One region of the Streptomyces colwelliae genome, then DNA from elsewhere that is predicted to be linked to it. Evidence: riboswitches for the same ligand, from Rfam matches in the RefSeq annotation. Region 1 holds a riboswitch; each other region holds the start of a gene.
What was found. Region 1 has a riboswitch for S-adenosylmethionine ahead of ACNFOC_RS02210 (putative leader peptide). Riboswitches for the same ligand answer to the same signal wherever they lie in the genome.
Positions count from the first base shown of each region.

Region 1 (5,511 bases):
TCGGTCGTCCCTGTCCTGCGTGCCGGATCGTCTTTTCCGGTGAATCTAGCCGACCGGCCGCCGTTTCCCACACGTATGACAGAGAACCGTAGCTTCTATTATTTTATGCCTGATTCACGCTCTTTCGCGCCGCCCGAAGCCGACCCGGAACAGCTGACGTTGAGCTGGGACAGTTGCGTGTCCCGGACTCTCGTGCACCGGAAAGCGGTCGCCGAAGTCCTGCTCACCGACGCCCGGGCGCTGTCCGACGGCCATTACCTCCTCGCCGCGCAGTGGCCGCGCTCGTATGCCACGTCGGCGTCCGGCACCGGTTCTGGTACCAGTTCCCGTTCTGGTTCTGGTTCTGGTTCCGGTTCCGGTTCCGGCGAGCGGCACGATCCGATGCTCGCCGCCGAGACCATCCGCCAGGTCGGCCTGTACATCTGCCAGCGCTTCCTCGGCGCCCCGAGCACGAGCAAACCCGTCATCCGAAGCGTCGGCTTCCAGCTCGACAACAGCGCGGAGCCGGTGGTCGGTTACGGCGCCACGGACGTGCTGTGCCGGGCCGAGGTGCACGACGTACGCCACGTCGACGACCTGCCCTGGCCGGTCGCGCTGAACGTACGGATCCAATTCTCCGCCGCCGGGCGGGAGTTCGGCTCAGCCTTCGGACGCGTCCGCGTTCTGTCCGAGGAGGAGTACGAGACGTTCCGCGGCCCGAACGCCGCCGCCGGCCCCGTCCCGGACGACGTGCACTGGCGCCCCTCGCCCACCGAGGTGTCGGTTCCCTCCCCCGGCGACGTGATGCTGGTCCGGGACCCCTCCGGGTCTTTGCTGGTGGCGCCCGCAGACCTGCGCCACCCACGGTTCTTCGACCATCCCAGCGACCACGTCCCCGGCATGGTCCTCCTGGAAGCCGCCCGCCAGGCGGCCTGCCTGGCGGGAGCCTCCCCCGGCCGCCTGAACGGCTGCCACATGCAGGCCCTGCGCTTCACCGAGTGGAACTCCCCCGTCCACGTCGCATGCGGACCGGCCGAGGACGGCTGGGCATTCCAGATCACCCAGGGCGGCGATACGACCGCCTCGGGCACGCTGTCGTTCGCGACGGAGGGGTAACTCACCTTCAGGGGGCGCGGCTTCACGTCCACCCCGTGCAACAGCCCCGCGTTTCCCCACCCGTTGTCGACCTGCGATGGACGCCTGCCCGCTCGAAGGACGGGCGCCCATCGCAAATCCCATCAGGCATCAGGCATCAGGCATCAGGCATCAGGCATCAGGCATCAGGCATCAGGCATCAGGCATCAGGCATCAGGCACCGAGATACCCAAGTGCCCACTACCCACCCGATCTTCTACCCTGCGCCGAAGGGCTATTGAGCAGGGGGATCGACAATGAGCATGTACTTCGACATCGGTGACAAGACACTGTGGAACCCGTCGAACGGCGCCGGACGCCTCTTCCTACGGCAACTCGAAGTCTTCGAGGCGGAGTTGAACCTGCCCTCGGGAATCGGCCAGGGCAAGCATCAGGGCGACCCGGACACACTCGAGGTCGATCCGGCCACCTACGCGGAGTTCGTACGCGAGCTGGTCGCCTGCCACTGCCGGACAGGCCACTCCGTGATCCTCGCGCTCTCCGAGGGGTTCGTGGCAACGGCGGTCGCACTCGCGCGGCGCGCCGGAATCGAGGTGGCGATACCGGAACCGGAAGCCGGCCACATCGGTAGTCGCGTCCAGTACGACATCCAGGTCCCCGCCGACCCCAGGACCGCGCCGACCGCCGTCGCCACCACGCTGGACACCCGGGCGCGGGAGATCGACCGCTGGATGGCCCGCTGAACCGGCACACCCAGGACCGCCCCTCGCCGCCCCAACTCCCTGAACCAGCCTGCCGTTTCCACCTCACGCCGGCACAGCCCGGCCAAAGCCCCGATCGCGGATACGCCCACGGCCGCTTCCCGCACTATCCGTTGCCGTCCGCAGCAGCCCGGAACCCACGATCCTCAACCACCGGAAACGCCACCTGCACGGCGGCGACCCATCCGTCTCCAAGGTCCGGCGGTGTCAGGAACCGGTCCGGGCATCGCTCATGGGGCCGTCCAGGCCGATGAGTTGGCCGACCAGGACACCGAACCGTAGGTCGAGCCCGTCGGCGAGGCGGTCGCGCAACTCCGTCAGCTGGCGGATGCGGGCGTCGAGTTCGGCCAGACGCCGGATAGCCACCTGCGGGACGACGCACTTCTCCGAATAGGGACCCGGGCGGACCTGCGGCACGGTCGGGCTGTCGGGCAGCGCGTCGATGATGTCGATGAGGCGACGCACATCGCCGATGGTGAGGCCGGAGTCCAACAGCCCGCGGACGGCGTGGAGTCGGCGTACGTCATCCTCGCCGTACTCCCGCTGTCCCGACGCCGTACGCCGTGCCGTGACCAGGCCGCGCTGCTCGTAGTAGCGCAGGGTGCGGGTGGTGACACCCACGGCCGCCGCCGCGTCGCCGATGCGCATTCCGTCCTCCGGGAGTCGGGTGGCCGGCGACTACAACTCCACGACCACCGTGCCGATGTGGTGTCCTTCGAGCAGTTCCATCATGGCCCGGGGTGCCTGGTCGATTCCGGACAGGCGGGTGTGCGGGACGGTGACCGAGCCCTCGCGGAGCCAACGGCCGAACGTCTCCGGGTATTCCGCCAGTGCGTCCCGGTGGCGCGCGCCGTTGACGCCGCGGAGCTGGATCCCCCGCACGATGAGCGAGTAGGTGTCGATCTCGACGGGCGCCGTGTTCTCGCCCGACACCTGTGCGGAGAGCGCTCCGATCAGCCCCACCCGGGCACCAGGACGGGCCAGGGCCAGCGCGGCTCGCAACTGCTCCCCGCCGACGGTGTCCACGACCGCGTCGATGCCTTCGGGGGCTGCTTTGCGCAACTGGTCCTCGATCGGGCCCGCCCCGCGCAGCACGACCGCGTCGTACCCCAGTGTCTCGACCAGGTAGTCCGCCTTGCGCTGTGAACTGGTGCTGCCGATGACCCGGTCCGCCCCGCGCAGGCGGGCGAACTGCCCGGCCAGGGTGCCGAGTCCGCCCGCCGCGCCGGAGACGAACACCGTGTCCCCGTCGCGTACTTCGGCTCCCCGGACGACGCCGATCCACGCGGACGGCCCCTGCGAAAGGTACGCGACCAGGTCAGGCAGGACCGTCAGGTCGACGGGCTGCACCGCGTCGGCCTCCACCACGGCGTACTCGCGGAACCCCGCCCAGTGCGACACCAGATCACCGGGGCGCAGTGTCCCGCCCTCGGGAGCCGTCACCACCTCGCCGACGGCCGGAGCAGACAACGGCCGGCCGACCTCGAACGACGGCATAGGCATGCCCGCGTCCCCCCGCATCAGGGTGCGCAGGGAGGCGGCGACGCTCATCAGGCGGTTGCGTACCAGCGCCTGCCCAGGTCCCGGTTGCGGAACGGGAACCTCCATCACGGCGAAGTGGTCCGGATCGAGGGCGCGTTCGGGACGGGCGGCGAGACGCACCTCGCGATGCGTGGCGGGGATGTTCGACGGAGACATCTACGGGCTCCTGAAGGGTTGTTGACGGCCGCACACCTCGCGCGGCGCCCCCGACGTTAGAAGTTGACGCGCACGTCAAGGGCAAGCCGGAGCCGACCGCCCGGTCGCCGCCGCTCACCTGTCCGAACCTGCCATTGACGTACGACGACGTCGCTCCGTACGATCACGATCGGCATCGAGTGTCAGCGTCAAGCCCTGGCTAGCTGACCGGCAACCCTCCGACGCGGTGGGGTGCTCCAGGTGAAAGCCCGGCAGGATCACCGAGGATCTCTGCAAGCGCGAGACCCTGTGGCCGGGGCCGGAGATGTGGAGGACGGTCGTGCGACACAGCAGTGACCCGAGTGTCTCCCCCGCCTCCCTGACGGCCGCGACGGTGTTCTCCCGGTTCTCGCGCCGCCGCCACATCGACCTGCAGCGCTTCACCAGCTGTCTGTGTCGCGCCTGACCGCCTTGACCACGTCCGTCTGACGTCTGTCGCGGCCCGTAGGCGTTTCCCCGCAGCCTCTCGCGGTCCTGTCCGAGTTCACGGACATGTGCCGCAACCGCCGCGCCCTTTCCCTCCCTGCATCCCCAACTGCACTGCCCGTCATCGGCGTTGCGCCGACCGGAGCGGCGCGCCCGTGCGCGCAGCCGTGATCCGCGGGGCACCCCATGCGTAGTGACACGAGTAGGAGCACCCTCCGTGAGAGCACATCCGGACATCCGCCCCACCCGATGGGCGGCTCTGACCGCCCTCCTGACCACCAGCGTCCTGCTCACCGCCTGCGGGTCCGGCAGCAGCGGCGGCTCGGACGGCGGCAGCGGACCGGCGAAGTCCGGTGGCACCCTGACCTTCGCCGTGGGCTCCGACGCCGGCTGCGTGGATCCGCAGCAGGTGGCCAGCAACGACACCATCTACTCGGTGCGTCAGGTCGTGGACTCCCTCACCGACCAGGACCCCGGGACCGGCAAGATCGTGCCCTGGCTGGCGAAGAGCTGGGACATCAGTTCCGACGCGACCACGTTCACCTTCCACCTCAGATCGGGTGTGACCTTCAGCGACGGGTCCGAGCTGACCGCGCAGGTGGTCAAGGACAACTTCGACGCGGTGCCGGAACTCGGCGCCCTGGGGACCCTCGCCGAGGGCTATCTGAGCGGCGTCAAGAGCACCACCGTGGTCGACCCGCTCACCGTCAAGGTGGCCTTCCAGCAGCCCAACGCCCAGTTCCTGCAAGCGACTTCGACGCACTCGCTGGGCATCGAGTCCTCGGCAAGCGTGAAGAAGTCCCCGCAGCTGAAGTGCAGCCAGGGAGTGGTCGGCTCCGGGCCCTTCGTGCTGAAGCAGTACGTGCAGAACCAGTCGGTCACGCTGGCCAGGCGCACCGGGTACGCCTGGGGTTCCTCGCTGTGGCACAAGAGCGGCGAGGCCTACCTGGACAAGGTGGTCTTCAAGGTCGTACCCGAGGCGGGGGTACGGGCCGGCAGCCTCCAGTCCGGGCAGGTGGACGCGATCAGCAGCGTCGGAAAAGCCAACGAGGCGGCCCTCAAGGGCGGCCAGGTCACCCTTCAGCGGCGGGCCAACCCCGGCGTGGTGTTCGGCCTGGCCTTCAACAACTCACGGCCGGCCCTGAAGGACGCACGGGTACGCCAGGCCATCGGGCTGGCCATCGACCGCAAGCAGATCGCCGACACCGTGTTCCCGACCGGAACCCAGCCCGCGACCAGCATCCTGGCGCACACCACACCCGACTACACGGACCTCTCCTCGGACCTGACGACCGACGCGGCCAAGGCGAAGTCCCTTCTGGACGCGGCCGGTTGGAAGACCGGCAACGACGGCATCCGCACGAAGGACGGCAAGAAGCTGAGCCTGACGGTCGACTGGATCCCCAACTCGGCGACCAACCAGCCCGCGTTGGAGCTGATCCAGCAGCAACTCAAGGCCGTCGGTGTCGGCCTGACGCTCAAGCAGCTCCAGGTCACCCAGCTCGCCCCGACG
Region 1 covers NZ_JBLTJC010000005.1:76,623-82,133, forward strand. Annotated here, with positions in the region: gene ACNFOC_RS02190 (AfsA-related hotdog domain-containing protein) at 178-1,095, shown strand; gene ACNFOC_RS02195 (DUF6086 family protein) at 1,371-1,817, shown strand; gene ACNFOC_RS02200 (MerR family transcriptional regulator) at 2,043-2,483, opposite strand; gene ACNFOC_RS02205 (MDR family NADP-dependent oxidoreductase) at 2,514-3,533, opposite strand; SAM riboswitch class IV at 3,705-3,818, shown strand; gene ACNFOC_RS02210 (putative leader peptide) at 3,853-3,978, shown strand; gene ACNFOC_RS02215 (ABC transporter substrate-binding protein) at 4,216-5,511, shown strand, end outside.

Region 2 (5,511 bases), on a different contig from region 1:
CCGCGCAGGGGCCGGGGGTCGCCTATCTCGCCCACCTCGTGGGCTTCACGCTGGGGTTCGGTTACGCGTGGGTGAGATTCGGTCGTACGACTAGAGTTGGGCCCGCCCCAGTAACGGTCCCCGAGGGAGAGAACCAGCCGTGATCACCGCGATCGTCCTCATCAAGACCAGCGTGGACCGGATTCCCGAGATCGCCGAGTCGATCGCCGCGCTCGAATCCGTGAGCGAGGTCTTCTCCGTCACCGGGACGTATGACTTGATCGCGATGGTGCGGGTGCGGCAACACGAGGATCTGGCCGAGGTGATCCCTGGGCGGATCAGCAAGATCCCCGGGGTTGAGGGGACGGATACGCACGTGGCGTTCCGGACGTACTCGCAGCATGACCTTGAGGCCGCGTTCGCTATTGGGCTGGACTCCTAGCGAGCGTTCAGCCGCTTCCACAAGGTGACCAGCGCACCCCAGTTCACGACCTCCCAGGCTGGAAGTTCGGTGCGGTGCGCGTCGCCGAGTCGGTCCTTGCCCTCCAAGCGGAGACGAGCGTCCCGCCGCATCTGCCACCACGACGACGGCACGTTCCAATCGGGCAGGTCGATGTCGAGACACGGCTCCGGCATGTCGGCCCACTGGTAGGCCAGTCGCCCACCCGGCACGAACACTCCGTCCGCGTCCGCCGTGAGCGGGCCAAAGGTGACCTGCCGGCCCGCCCCGAGCCGGTCCAGCATCGAGGGCACCTGGGCGTCCGCCACGCGCTGCCGGACATGGTCCACGACGGACCGTATCCACTGGTTCTCGGGGCGTTCCTCGTCCGTCTCCACGATCTGCCATTCGTCGAGGACGAAGCCCTGTTCGACCTCGTCTCCGAACCGCAGCAGGTGCCGGTGGCCGAAGGTGTACCAGGCGATGCTGTGCTGCTCGTCGCGCCGGAAGGTCAGGTCCATGGTGGAACGCCAACGGGTCACGTCCACCCAGCGACGGACCCGCGCACCGGGGACGAGGACGAGCCCCTCCTGGTACAGGTAGACAGGCCTGCCGCCGAGGAGACGTGGCGCACGCCGTACGACCGCCTCGATCAACGGCTCGCCCAGGCCTTCGGCCTCCGCCGTTTCGCTCACCGCAGGTGGAATCCCCACCGCAGGATCATCACACGGCCGGCACGCAACGGCCGTTCTCCGTACGGTAGTTCCACTTCGCACCGTCGGTCACGAGCTCCCGTACCGCCGTCACGAACCGCTCGACGTGCTCGTCCGGGGTTCCCGCGCCGAAGCTGACCCGGATGGCGTTGAGGGACTTCTCGCCCGGGGCTGCCTCGGGGGCGCCGCACTCGCCCTGGGTCTGGGGGTCGGTGCCCAGGAGGGTGCGGACCAGGGGGTGGGCGCAGAAGAGGCCGTCGCGGACGCCGATGCCGTACTCGGCGGAGAGGGCGGCGGCGAAGTGGGAGCTGTTCCAGCCGTCGACCACGAAGGAGATCACGCCCACGCGCGGGGCGTCGTCGCCGAACAACGACAGGACGCGCACCTCCGGGACCCCGGCCAGGCCCGCCCGTACCTTCTCGATCAGGTGCTGCTCGCGCGCGACCAGCGTGTCGAAGCCCGCCTCGGTGAGCGCCTTGCAGGCCGACGCGATGGAGTAGGCGCCGATGACGTTCGGGGAGCCGGCCTCGTGGCGGGCGGCGCTGTCGTGCCACTCCACGTCCACTCCCCCGTCCTCGCGCCGGGTGACCTTGCGGCTGGCGCCGCCGCCCGCGAGGTAGGGGTCGGCCGCCTGGAGCCAGTCGGCGCGGCCGGCGAGGACGCCCGAGCCGAAGGGGGCGTAGAGCTTGTGGCCGGAGAAGGCGATCCAGTCGACGTCGAGGTCCTGGACGGACACCGGGTGGTGCGGGGCGAGTTGGGCGGCGTCCAGGACGATCCGGGCGCCGTGGGCGTGCGCGGCGGCGGCCAGTTCGCGGACCGGCCACAGCTCGCCGGTGACGTTCGAGGCGCCGGTGACGCAGACCAGGGCCGGGCCGTAGGGGTCGCGGGCGGCGAGGGCCTGCTCCAGGGTCTCGACCGCCTGGGCCGGGGTGCGCGGGGCGTTGAGGTAGGTGACCCGGGCGTCCTTCCACGGGAGCAGGGACGCGTGGTGCTCGGTCTCGAAGACGAAGACCTGGCAGTCGGCGGGGAGGGCCGCGGCGAGGAGGTTCAGGGAGTCCGTGGTGGAGCGGGTGAAGATCAGCTGGTCGTCGGGGCGGCAGTCCAGGAACTCCTCGACCGTCTTGCGGGCGTTCTCGAACAGGTCGGTGGAGAGCTGCGAGAGGTAACCGGCGCCGCGGTGGACGCTGCCGTAGTACGGGGCGTAGGCCGCCACGTCGTCCCAGACGCGCTGGAGGGCGGGGGCGCTGGCCGCGTAGTCGAGCGCCGCGTAGGTGACTTCGCCGCCCGTGACGAGCGGGACGGTGACATCCCGGCCGAGAACGGGCAGCTGGTCACAAATGGTCTGGGCGGCGGCAGCGGTGGAGACAGACATGGCGAACTCCCGTGAGAAGCAGGCGAATTCACTGCGCGAGCGGACAGAGCTACGGCGCAGGAAAGGGTGAAGGGGGATGTGCGGAGGTGGGGGCTTCGCGCCCTATCGCATTCGCTTGCTCACAGAGAACTCCCTCGAGACCAGGACCCCTGGTGTCTTTCGAGGGGCCCGCGCTTGCCGCAGACCTCGCTGCCTACGGCCTGGTCTTCACCCGGGGCACCCCGCCACGGACGGAGGGTTGCCGGACAGTCGGCCGGGGCCTCATGACTGTCACTCATGACCTGGTCGGAAAACTTACGCGATGTGATCGTCGCCCCGCAACCCGTGTCCGGATCGCGGGACGACGACCGACGCCCGCTACGCGTTGCTGGCTGCCGCCCAGCGCTCCAGGGTGCTCTTCGCGGCGCCCGAGTCGATCGACTCCGCGGCCTTCACCATCCCGGCCCGGATCCGGTCCGCCAACGGCCCGTCCCCGGCCTCCAGCGCCACCAGGGCCGCCGCCGAGTTCAGCAGTACGGCCTCTCGTACCGGGCCCGTCTCGCCGTCCAGGAGGCGGCGGGCGACGTCCGCGTTGTACTCGGGGTCGGCGCCGCGCAGGGCTTCCACGGGGACCAGTTCGAGGCCGACGTCCCGCGGGTCGAAGGCCTCCTCGGTGACCTTGCCTTCGCGGACGATCCACACCCGGGAGGTGGCCGTGGTCGTCAGCTCGTCGAGACCGTCGTCGCCGCGGAACACCAGCGCGGAGGAGCCGCGTTCGGCCAGCACGCCCGCGATGAGCCCGGCCATGCGGGTGTCGAAGCAGCCGACCGCCGAGGAGGTGACCTTGGCCGGGTTGGTGAGCGGGCCGAGGAGGTTGAACGCGGTCGGCACGCCCAGGTCCCGCCGGACCGCGCCCGCGAACCGCATCGTGGGGTGGAACTTGGCCGCGAAACAGAACGTGATCCCGGCCTCCTCCACCACCTGCGCGACCCGCTCGGGCGACAGCTCCAGGTTGATGCCGAGCCGCTCCAGCACGTCGGAGGAACCGCTCGCCGAGGACGAGGCACGGTTGCCGTGCTTGACGACCTTCGCACCGGCGCCGGCGATCACGATGGCGGACATCGTCGAGATGTTGACCGTCTTGGCCCGGTCACCGCCCGTGCCGACGATGTCGACGGCGGGTCCCGGGATGTGCAGCGGCTTCGCGTGGGCGTACATCGTCTCGACGAGGCCGTTGATCTCCTCGACGGTCTCGCCCTTGGCCCGCAACGCCATCAGGAAGCCCGCGATCTGGGCGTCGGCCGCCTCGCCGCTCATGATGCGGTCCATCGCCCACGCCGTGTCGGCGGTGCTCAGGTCCTGTCCGGCCAGCAGCGCGCTCAGTACGTCGGGCCAGGAACGGGCCGCCGCGGTGTCGCCTCCAGCGGGGGTCACAGCGCTCATACGGCCGCTCCTGAGTGTCGTAGAAACATGGTTCGAAAGACCTCCCCCACCCTATCCAGCCGCAGGCACGGCGAAGGGCCCCGTCCGGTGTTCGGACGGGGCCCTTCGACTGTGGCGTGGCGACGCCTCAGCGATCAGTGGTGGCCGTGGCCGCTCGTGATCTCCTTGTACTCCTCGACGGTGGGCTTGGGGATCTGGGACTCCTCGCCGTAGTACGCCTCGCTCAGCTTGGCGCGCAGCTTCTCGGAACCCTTCACCTTGCGCTCGACACCGTTCTCGTCGACGGTCGCGCCGATCGCGGCCGGCACGTACTGCTCGTGCGCGGTGAGCGTGTGCAGCGCGTCCTGGCTGAGCGGCTCGTGGATCTCGACGAACTCACCGTGCGGCAGGCGCTTGATGATGCCCGACTCGCGGCCGTGCAGCACCTTGTCCTTGTCGCGGCGCTGAAGGCCGAGGCAGACCCGCTTGGTGGCGATGAAGACCAGCACCGGCACCACGAAGAAGCCGACGCGCACAGCCCAGGTGATCGAGTTGATCGACAGGTGGAAGTGCGTGGCCCAGATGTCGTTGCCGCCACCGACGAGCAGGACGAAGTACCACGAGATCCACGCGGCACCGAAGGCCGTACGGGTCGGGACGTTGCGCGGGCGGTCCAGGATGTGGTGCTCGCTCTTGTCGCCGGTGACCCAGGACTCGATGAACGGGTAGACCGCGATCGCGACCAGGACCAGCGGGAAGATGATCAGCGGGATGAACACACCCAGGACGAGCGTGTGACCCCAGAAGTTGATCTCCCAGCCCGGCATGAAGCGGATCAGGCCCTCGGAGAAGCCCATGTACCAGTCGGGCTGGGCGCCCGTGGACACCATGTCCGGTCGGTAGGGACCCATGGCCCAGATCGGGTTGATCGAGGCGATCGCCGCGACGGCCGCGATGACACCGAAGACCAGGAAGAAGAAGCCTCCGGCCTTGGCCATGTAGACCGGCAGCAACGGCATGCCGACGACGTTGTTGTTCGTCTTTCCGGGGCCCGCGAACTGCGTGTGCTTGTGGTAAAAGACCAGGATCAGGTGGCCGACCACCAGGCCGAGCATGATGCCCGGCAGCAGCAGGATGTGGATCGAGTAGAACCGCGCGACGAAGTCGCCGCCCGGGAACTCGCCGCCGAAGAGGAAGAACGACAGGTACGTGCCGACGATCGGCACGGACAGGACCGCGCCCTCCATGAAGCGGACACCGGTGCCGGAGAGCAGGTCGTCCGGGAGCGAGTAACCGGTGAAGCCGGTGAACATGCCCAGGACGAACAGCAGGAAGCCGAACAGCCAGTTGACCTCACGCGGCTTGCGGAACGCGCCCGTGAAGAACACGCGCATCATGTGCACGAACATGGCGGCGAGGAAGATCAGCGCCGCCCAGTGGTGGATCTGCCGGATCAGCAGACCACCGCGCACATCGAAGGAGATGTGCATCGTCGAGTTGAAGGCCTCCGACATCAGCTGCCCCTGGAGCGGGACATAGCTGCCGTGGTAGGTCACCTCGTTCATCGACGGGTGGAAGAACAGCGTCAGATACACACCCGTGAGGAT
Region 2 covers NZ_JBLTJC010000132.1:9,041-14,551, forward strand. Annotated here, with positions in the region: gene ACNFOC_RS26035 (rhomboid family intramembrane serine protease) at 1-143, shown strand, start outside; gene ACNFOC_RS26040 (Lrp/AsnC family transcriptional regulator) at 140-421, shown strand; gene ACNFOC_RS26045 (hypothetical protein) at 418-1,113, opposite strand; gene ACNFOC_RS26050 (aminotransferase class V-fold PLP-dependent enzyme) at 1,142-2,503, opposite strand; SAM riboswitch class IV at 2,669-2,785, opposite strand; gene trpD (anthranilate phosphoribosyltransferase) at 2,861-3,925, opposite strand; gene qcrB (cytochrome bc1 complex cytochrome b subunit) at 4,060-5,511, opposite strand, start outside.
Region 2: another riboswitch for S-adenosylmethionine. It lies ahead of ACNFOC_RS26050 (aminotransferase class V-fold PLP-dependent enzyme); the one in region 1 lies ahead of ACNFOC_RS02210 (putative leader peptide).

Region 3 (5,511 bases), on a different contig from region 1:
CATGGTCAACGCCTCGTGCAGGGCCGCCGCCGTGCCGATCACGTCGTACGGGTTGACCGGGATCGCGTCCTCGCCCAACTCCTCGTAGGCGCCCGCCTCTCGGGAGAGGACCAGGACGCAGCCCTCGTCGGAGACGACCGGGACCTCCTTGGCGACGAGGTTCATGCCGTCGCGGATGGGGTTCACCAGGGCGACGTCGGCGAGGCGGTACGCGGCCAGCGAGCGGGCGAAGTCGTCCTTGACGTGCAGGACGACCGGGGTCCAACCCGCCGTCCCGTACCGGGAGTTGATCTCGTCCGCCACCCGCTGCACCTCGGCCGTGTAGTCACGGTAGACGGCGAGGTCCTGCCGGGAGGGGTAGGCGAACGCCACGTGGACGACCCGCTCCAGCAACTCCGGGTGGTCGTCGAGGAGTTGGCGGTACGCCAGCAGCCCGCGCACGATGTTCTTGGACAGCTCGGTGCGGTCGACCCGAACGATCGCCTTCCGGCCCGCGCCGATCTCCTCGCGCAGCGCGACGATGCGCTCCTCCACGTCCGCCTCGTGCGAGCGGGCGCGCAGGAAGTCGGCGTCGGCGCCGAGGCCGTGGACGCCGATCCGCGTGTCACCCGGGCCCCCGGCGAACTCCGTACAACAGGCCGCGAACGCGTCCGCCCAGCGGTGGGTGAGGAAGCCGAGCCGGTCCGCGCCGAGCATGCCCGTCAGCAGTCGCTCACGGATGTCGTCCGGCAGCATCCGGAAGTAGTCCGCCGGTGCCCACGGCGTGTGCGAGAAGTGGCCGATGCGCAGATCCGGCCGCAACTCCCGCAGCATCCCCGGCACCAGGCACAGGTGGTAGTCCTGCACGATCGCGACGGCACCCACCGCCGCCTCCTGGGCCAGCGCCTCCGCGAACGCCCGGTTGTACGTCTCGTACGACGCCCACTGGCGCCGGAACTCCGCGTCGAAGACCGGCTCCAGCGGGGTCTGGTACAGCATGTGGTGGACGAACCACAGCACGGAGTTGGCGATGCCGTTGTACGCGTCGGCGTGCACGTCGGCCGGGATGTCCAGCATCCGTACGCCGTCCTCGCCGACCCCGCGCCGTACGGCCTCGCGGTCGCCGTCGGACAGCGCCGAGCACACCCACAGCGCCCCCGCGTCCGGCCCGATGGCCGACAGCCCGGACACCAGCCCGCCGCCACCCCGCCTGGCGCGCAGCGAACCGTCGTCGCCCACCTCGTACGAGACGGGACCGCGATTGGACGCGACGAGCACCTGAGCAGCACCGCGAGGGGGCGTGGAAGCCGTAGAAGCCGTGGAAGCCATACGCCACAACCTAGCCCGGCCCGGAAACGCTCAAACGTACGGACGGCCGTCGGCGGACTGTATGAGTCCGTATACGACCGTCCGTGAGCGTCTGTAACTGTGCGGTTATGCGACCTTGCGTGACTGGTACTCGGTGATGTCCGCCATCGGCGGGCGTTCCTCCGTGTCCACGGAGTACGTGCGCGGCTCGAAGCCGTCCGGACCCCGCTCGAACTGGGTCAGGGACGGCCGGATGAGGTGACCGCGGGCCAGCCTCAGCTGTGCCGTGCGGTAGATCTGCGCGGCCATCCGGCCCAGGGCCTGCCCGTCCTGGTGCCGGTGCTTGCGCACGCCCACGTCGACCTGGGCGAGGGCGTCCAGGCCCACCAGGTGCAGCGCGTCGACGAGCATGCCCAGCTCGATGCCGTACCCGACGGGGAACGGCAGTTGTTCGAGCAGGGAGCGGCGGGCCGCGTACTCGCCGCCGAGCGGCTGCACGAAACCGGCCAGCTGCGGCCAGTGCATGTTCAGCAGCGGGCGGGCCATCATCTCGGTGACCCGGCCGCCCTGGCCGGCCGCGCCGCCGAGCGGGCGGTCGTACATCGCCTTGACGAGGTCGACGCCGGGGTCGGTGAGCAGCGGGCCCACGATCCCGGTGACGAAGTCGGAGGAGAACTCCTTCAGGTCCGCGTCGACGAAGGCGACGATGTCGCCGCTGGTGACCAGCAGCGAGCGCCACAGCACCTCGCCCTTGCCGGGCACGGCGGGTATGCGGGGCAGGATGTCGTCACGGTGCACGACCCGGGCGCCCGCCGCGGCGGCCACCTCGGAGGTGCGGTCGGTGGACCCGGAGTCGACGACGACGATCTCGTCGACGAGCGGGACCTGCTGCATGAGGTCGTGACGGATGATCGCGACGATCTCGCCGACCGTCGCTTCCTCGTTGAGCGCGGGCAGCACGACGGACACCGACTGGCCCGTACGGTGCTTCGCGGCCAGGATCTTGTGGAGCGGCCGGTCGGTCATGGACCAGGAGCGGGTGCTCAGCCAGTGCTCGACTTCCTTCAGCACGTTGCGCGGCTCCTCTGCGTTCTCTCGGCGAGTAGTGGTCACGTTGTGTGTGTGATCCATCTCGCGGTTCGGACGGCTCACTCAACTGTCCTGGCCTTCGGTTACAGTCTTGAACAACGCTGATGACCATCGCATGTCGGGGGTCGTCAACGCTCACGCAAGTGACACAACCGCATACACAACTGAACACCGCTCATCCAGAGGGGCAGAGGGATACGGCCCGATGAAGCCCCGGCAACCCTCCAGCCGGTCTTGGCACGCAGCTACACGCTGACGTGGTGAGGCTCCCGGCTCGGGAAGGTGCCAAATCCGTCTCACGGCGAGATGCGTCGTGAGGAAGATGAGGAGAAAGGGCCTCCCCTCCATGGCTGCGCAGACTGTCGCAAGCACCACGAACTCCACGAACACGGACACGAACTCCGCGAACGCCGTCGATCTCGGCCCCGCCACCGCGCTGTCCTGCCGCGAGTGCGGACACCGCGTCCCGCTCGGTCCGGTCTTCGCCTGCGAGGAGTGTTTCGGCCCGCTGGAGATCGCCTACGACTTCTCGGCCTACGACACCGAAGAGCTCCGCAAGCGCATCGAAGCGGGCCCCGCGAACATCTGGCGTTACGCGCCCCTGCTGCCCGTCCCCGCCGACGTGGCCGACAAGCCGAACATCAACCCCGGCTGGACCAAGCTCGTCCAGGCCGACAACCTCGCCCGCGAACTGGGCGTCGACGCGGGCAAGTTGTTCGTCAAGGACGACTCCGGCAACCCGACGCACTCCTTCAAGGACCGCGTCGTCGCCCAGGCCATCGAGGCCGCCCGCGCCTTCAACTTCACCACCCTCTCCTGCTCCTCCACCGGCAACCTCGCCGGCGCCGTCGGTGCCGCCGCCGCCCGGGCCGGCTTCCGCTCCTGCGTGTTCATCCCGCACGACCTGGAGCAGGGCAAGGTCGTCATGGCCGCGATCTACGGCGGCGAGCTCGTCGGCATCGAGGGCAACTACGACGACGTGAACCGCTTCTGCTCCGAGCTGATCGGTGACCCGGCGGGCGAGGGCTGGGGGTTCGTCAACGTCAACCTGCGGCCGTACTACGCCGAGGGCTCCAAGACGCTCGCGTACGAGATCTGCGAGCAGCTGGGGTGGCAGCTCCCGGACCAGCTGGTCGTACCGATCGCCTCCGGATCGCAGCTCACGAAGATCGACAAGGGCTTGCAGGAGCTGATCAAGCTCGGGCTCGTCGAGGACAAGCCGTACAAGATCTTCGGCGCGCAGGCGGAGGGGTGTTCGCCGGTTTCCGTCGCGTACAAGGCCGGGCATGACGTCGTACGGCCGCAGAAGCCCAACACCATCGCGAAGTCGCTGGCGATCGGGAACCCGGCGGATGGTCCTTATGTGCTGGACATCGCCCGGCGGACCGGTGGGGCTGTCGAGGACGTCAACGACGAGCAGGTTGTCGACGCGATCAAGTTGCTGGCGCGGACCGAGGGGATCTTTGCGGAGACCGCGGGTGGGGTGACCGTTGGTGTGGCGAAGAAGCTGATCGAGAACGGGCTGTTGGACCCGACCCTCACGACGGTGGTCCTCAACACGGGCGACGGGCTCAAGACGTTGGATGCGGTTGCCGGTACTGGGCTCACCGCGACGATTCGCCCGAGTCTTGAGTCGTTCAGGGAAGCTGGACTCGCGTCCTAGCGTCGTTGTCGTCTGCGGGCCCGGTGGGGGCTGGTCGCGCAGTTCCCCGCGCCCCTAAAAGCAAAAGCCGCACCTGACCGGAGGTCATCAGCATGAGCGTTAGTGTCCGCATCCCTACCATTCTCCGCACCTATACCGGCGGGCAGGCCGAGGTGACCGCCGAAGGTGCCACCCTCGCCGAGGTCATCAGCGACCTTGAGAAGAACCACACGGGGATCTCTGCCCGCGTACTCGACGATCAGGGCAAGCTGCGGCGGTTCGTCAACGTGTATGTGAACGATGACGACGTGCGGTTCGAGCAGGGGCTGGAGACGGCCACTCCGGACGGGGCCGGGGTGTCGATCATTCCGGCCGTCGCCGGTGGCTGATAATTACCCTCGGTAACGCCGATTACCAAGAGTTCATAGAATTGCCCCCTCCGTGAGAGAAGCGGAGGGGGCAATTCTGTAGGGTTGAGCGGGGTACAGTTGGGGAACCCGCTCCACTCCGCATGCCGGACGCATATGAGTACCGGCTCCGCGTGCGATGAGAAGTAGCCAAAGTGTGCAGACCTTTTGCGCGTTATGTTCCCTTTATCGGGCCCGACTTGCCCTGAAGTCGGACGAATTCTCCGTAAATTCCCGACCGGTCCTGCCCTGAATTCTCGTCTGATTGACCTGTTGCAGACGGCAGTTGGACAGATACATTCGGCCGCGGTCGACGCGTTCCGGCGCACGCCCCCAAACCTGTGGGGGGTGAGGTCTGACCCGGATCCGCGAAGTGCGGGTCCGTGCAAGGGCCAGTAATAGGGGAGTTAGGCATGGCTCAGGGCACCGTCAAATGGTTCAACGCGGAGAAGGGGTACGGCTTCATCGCGGTCGACGGTGGTGCGGATGTTTTCGTCCACTACAGCGCGATTCAGATGGACGGCTACCGCACCCTGGAAGAGGGTCAGCGGGTCGATTTCGAGATCTCGCAGGGTCAGAAGGGGCCGCAGGCGGACATGGTCCGGCTCGCGACCAGCTGAAGCACGCGCCGACGAACAGCAGCGACGTTCTTCGTTCCTCACCGAAGGGCTCGTACTCCTGGGGGGTCACCTCCTGGGGTACGGGCCCTTCGTCATGCCCGGAGCCGGAGGTCGGAGCGGGGCCGGCGCGGGGGCTGGAGCGGGGGTCGGAGTGGGTGCCAGAACCTGGGAGCCGCTTGCACTCGACCATGCCGAGTGCTAATCATTGGCGTTAGCACTCTGAAGGTGAGAGTGATAACGAAGGACCGGGTCGGTGAGGCCCGCAGGCCAGGTGGTGCAAGGAACCACGGGGCAGGCAGGCCGTCCGTCGCGGGCGCCAGCGCGGTCCGGAGCAATCCACCCCAGTCCGGGAGGACCACTTCACATGGCCAAGATCATCGCGTTCGACGAGGAGGCACGGCGCGGTCTCGAGCGCGGGATGAACCAGCTCGCCGACGCCGTCAAGGTCACCCTTGGCCCCAAGGGC
Region 3 covers NZ_JBLTJC010000176.1:12,396-17,906, forward strand. Annotated here, with positions in the region: gene ACNFOC_RS30870 (alpha,alpha-trehalose-phosphate synthase (UDP-forming)) at 1-1,308, opposite strand, end outside; gene ACNFOC_RS30875 (glucosyl-3-phosphoglycerate synthase) at 1,414-2,358, opposite strand; SAM riboswitch class I at 2,549-2,705, shown strand; gene thrC (threonine synthase) at 2,723-4,039, shown strand; gene ACNFOC_RS30885 (MoaD/ThiS family protein) at 4,132-4,407, shown strand; gene ACNFOC_RS30890 (cold-shock protein) at 4,839-5,045, shown strand; gene groL (chaperonin GroEL) at 5,410-5,511, shown strand, end outside.
Region 3: another riboswitch for S-adenosylmethionine. It lies ahead of thrC (threonine synthase); the one in region 1 lies ahead of ACNFOC_RS02210 (putative leader peptide).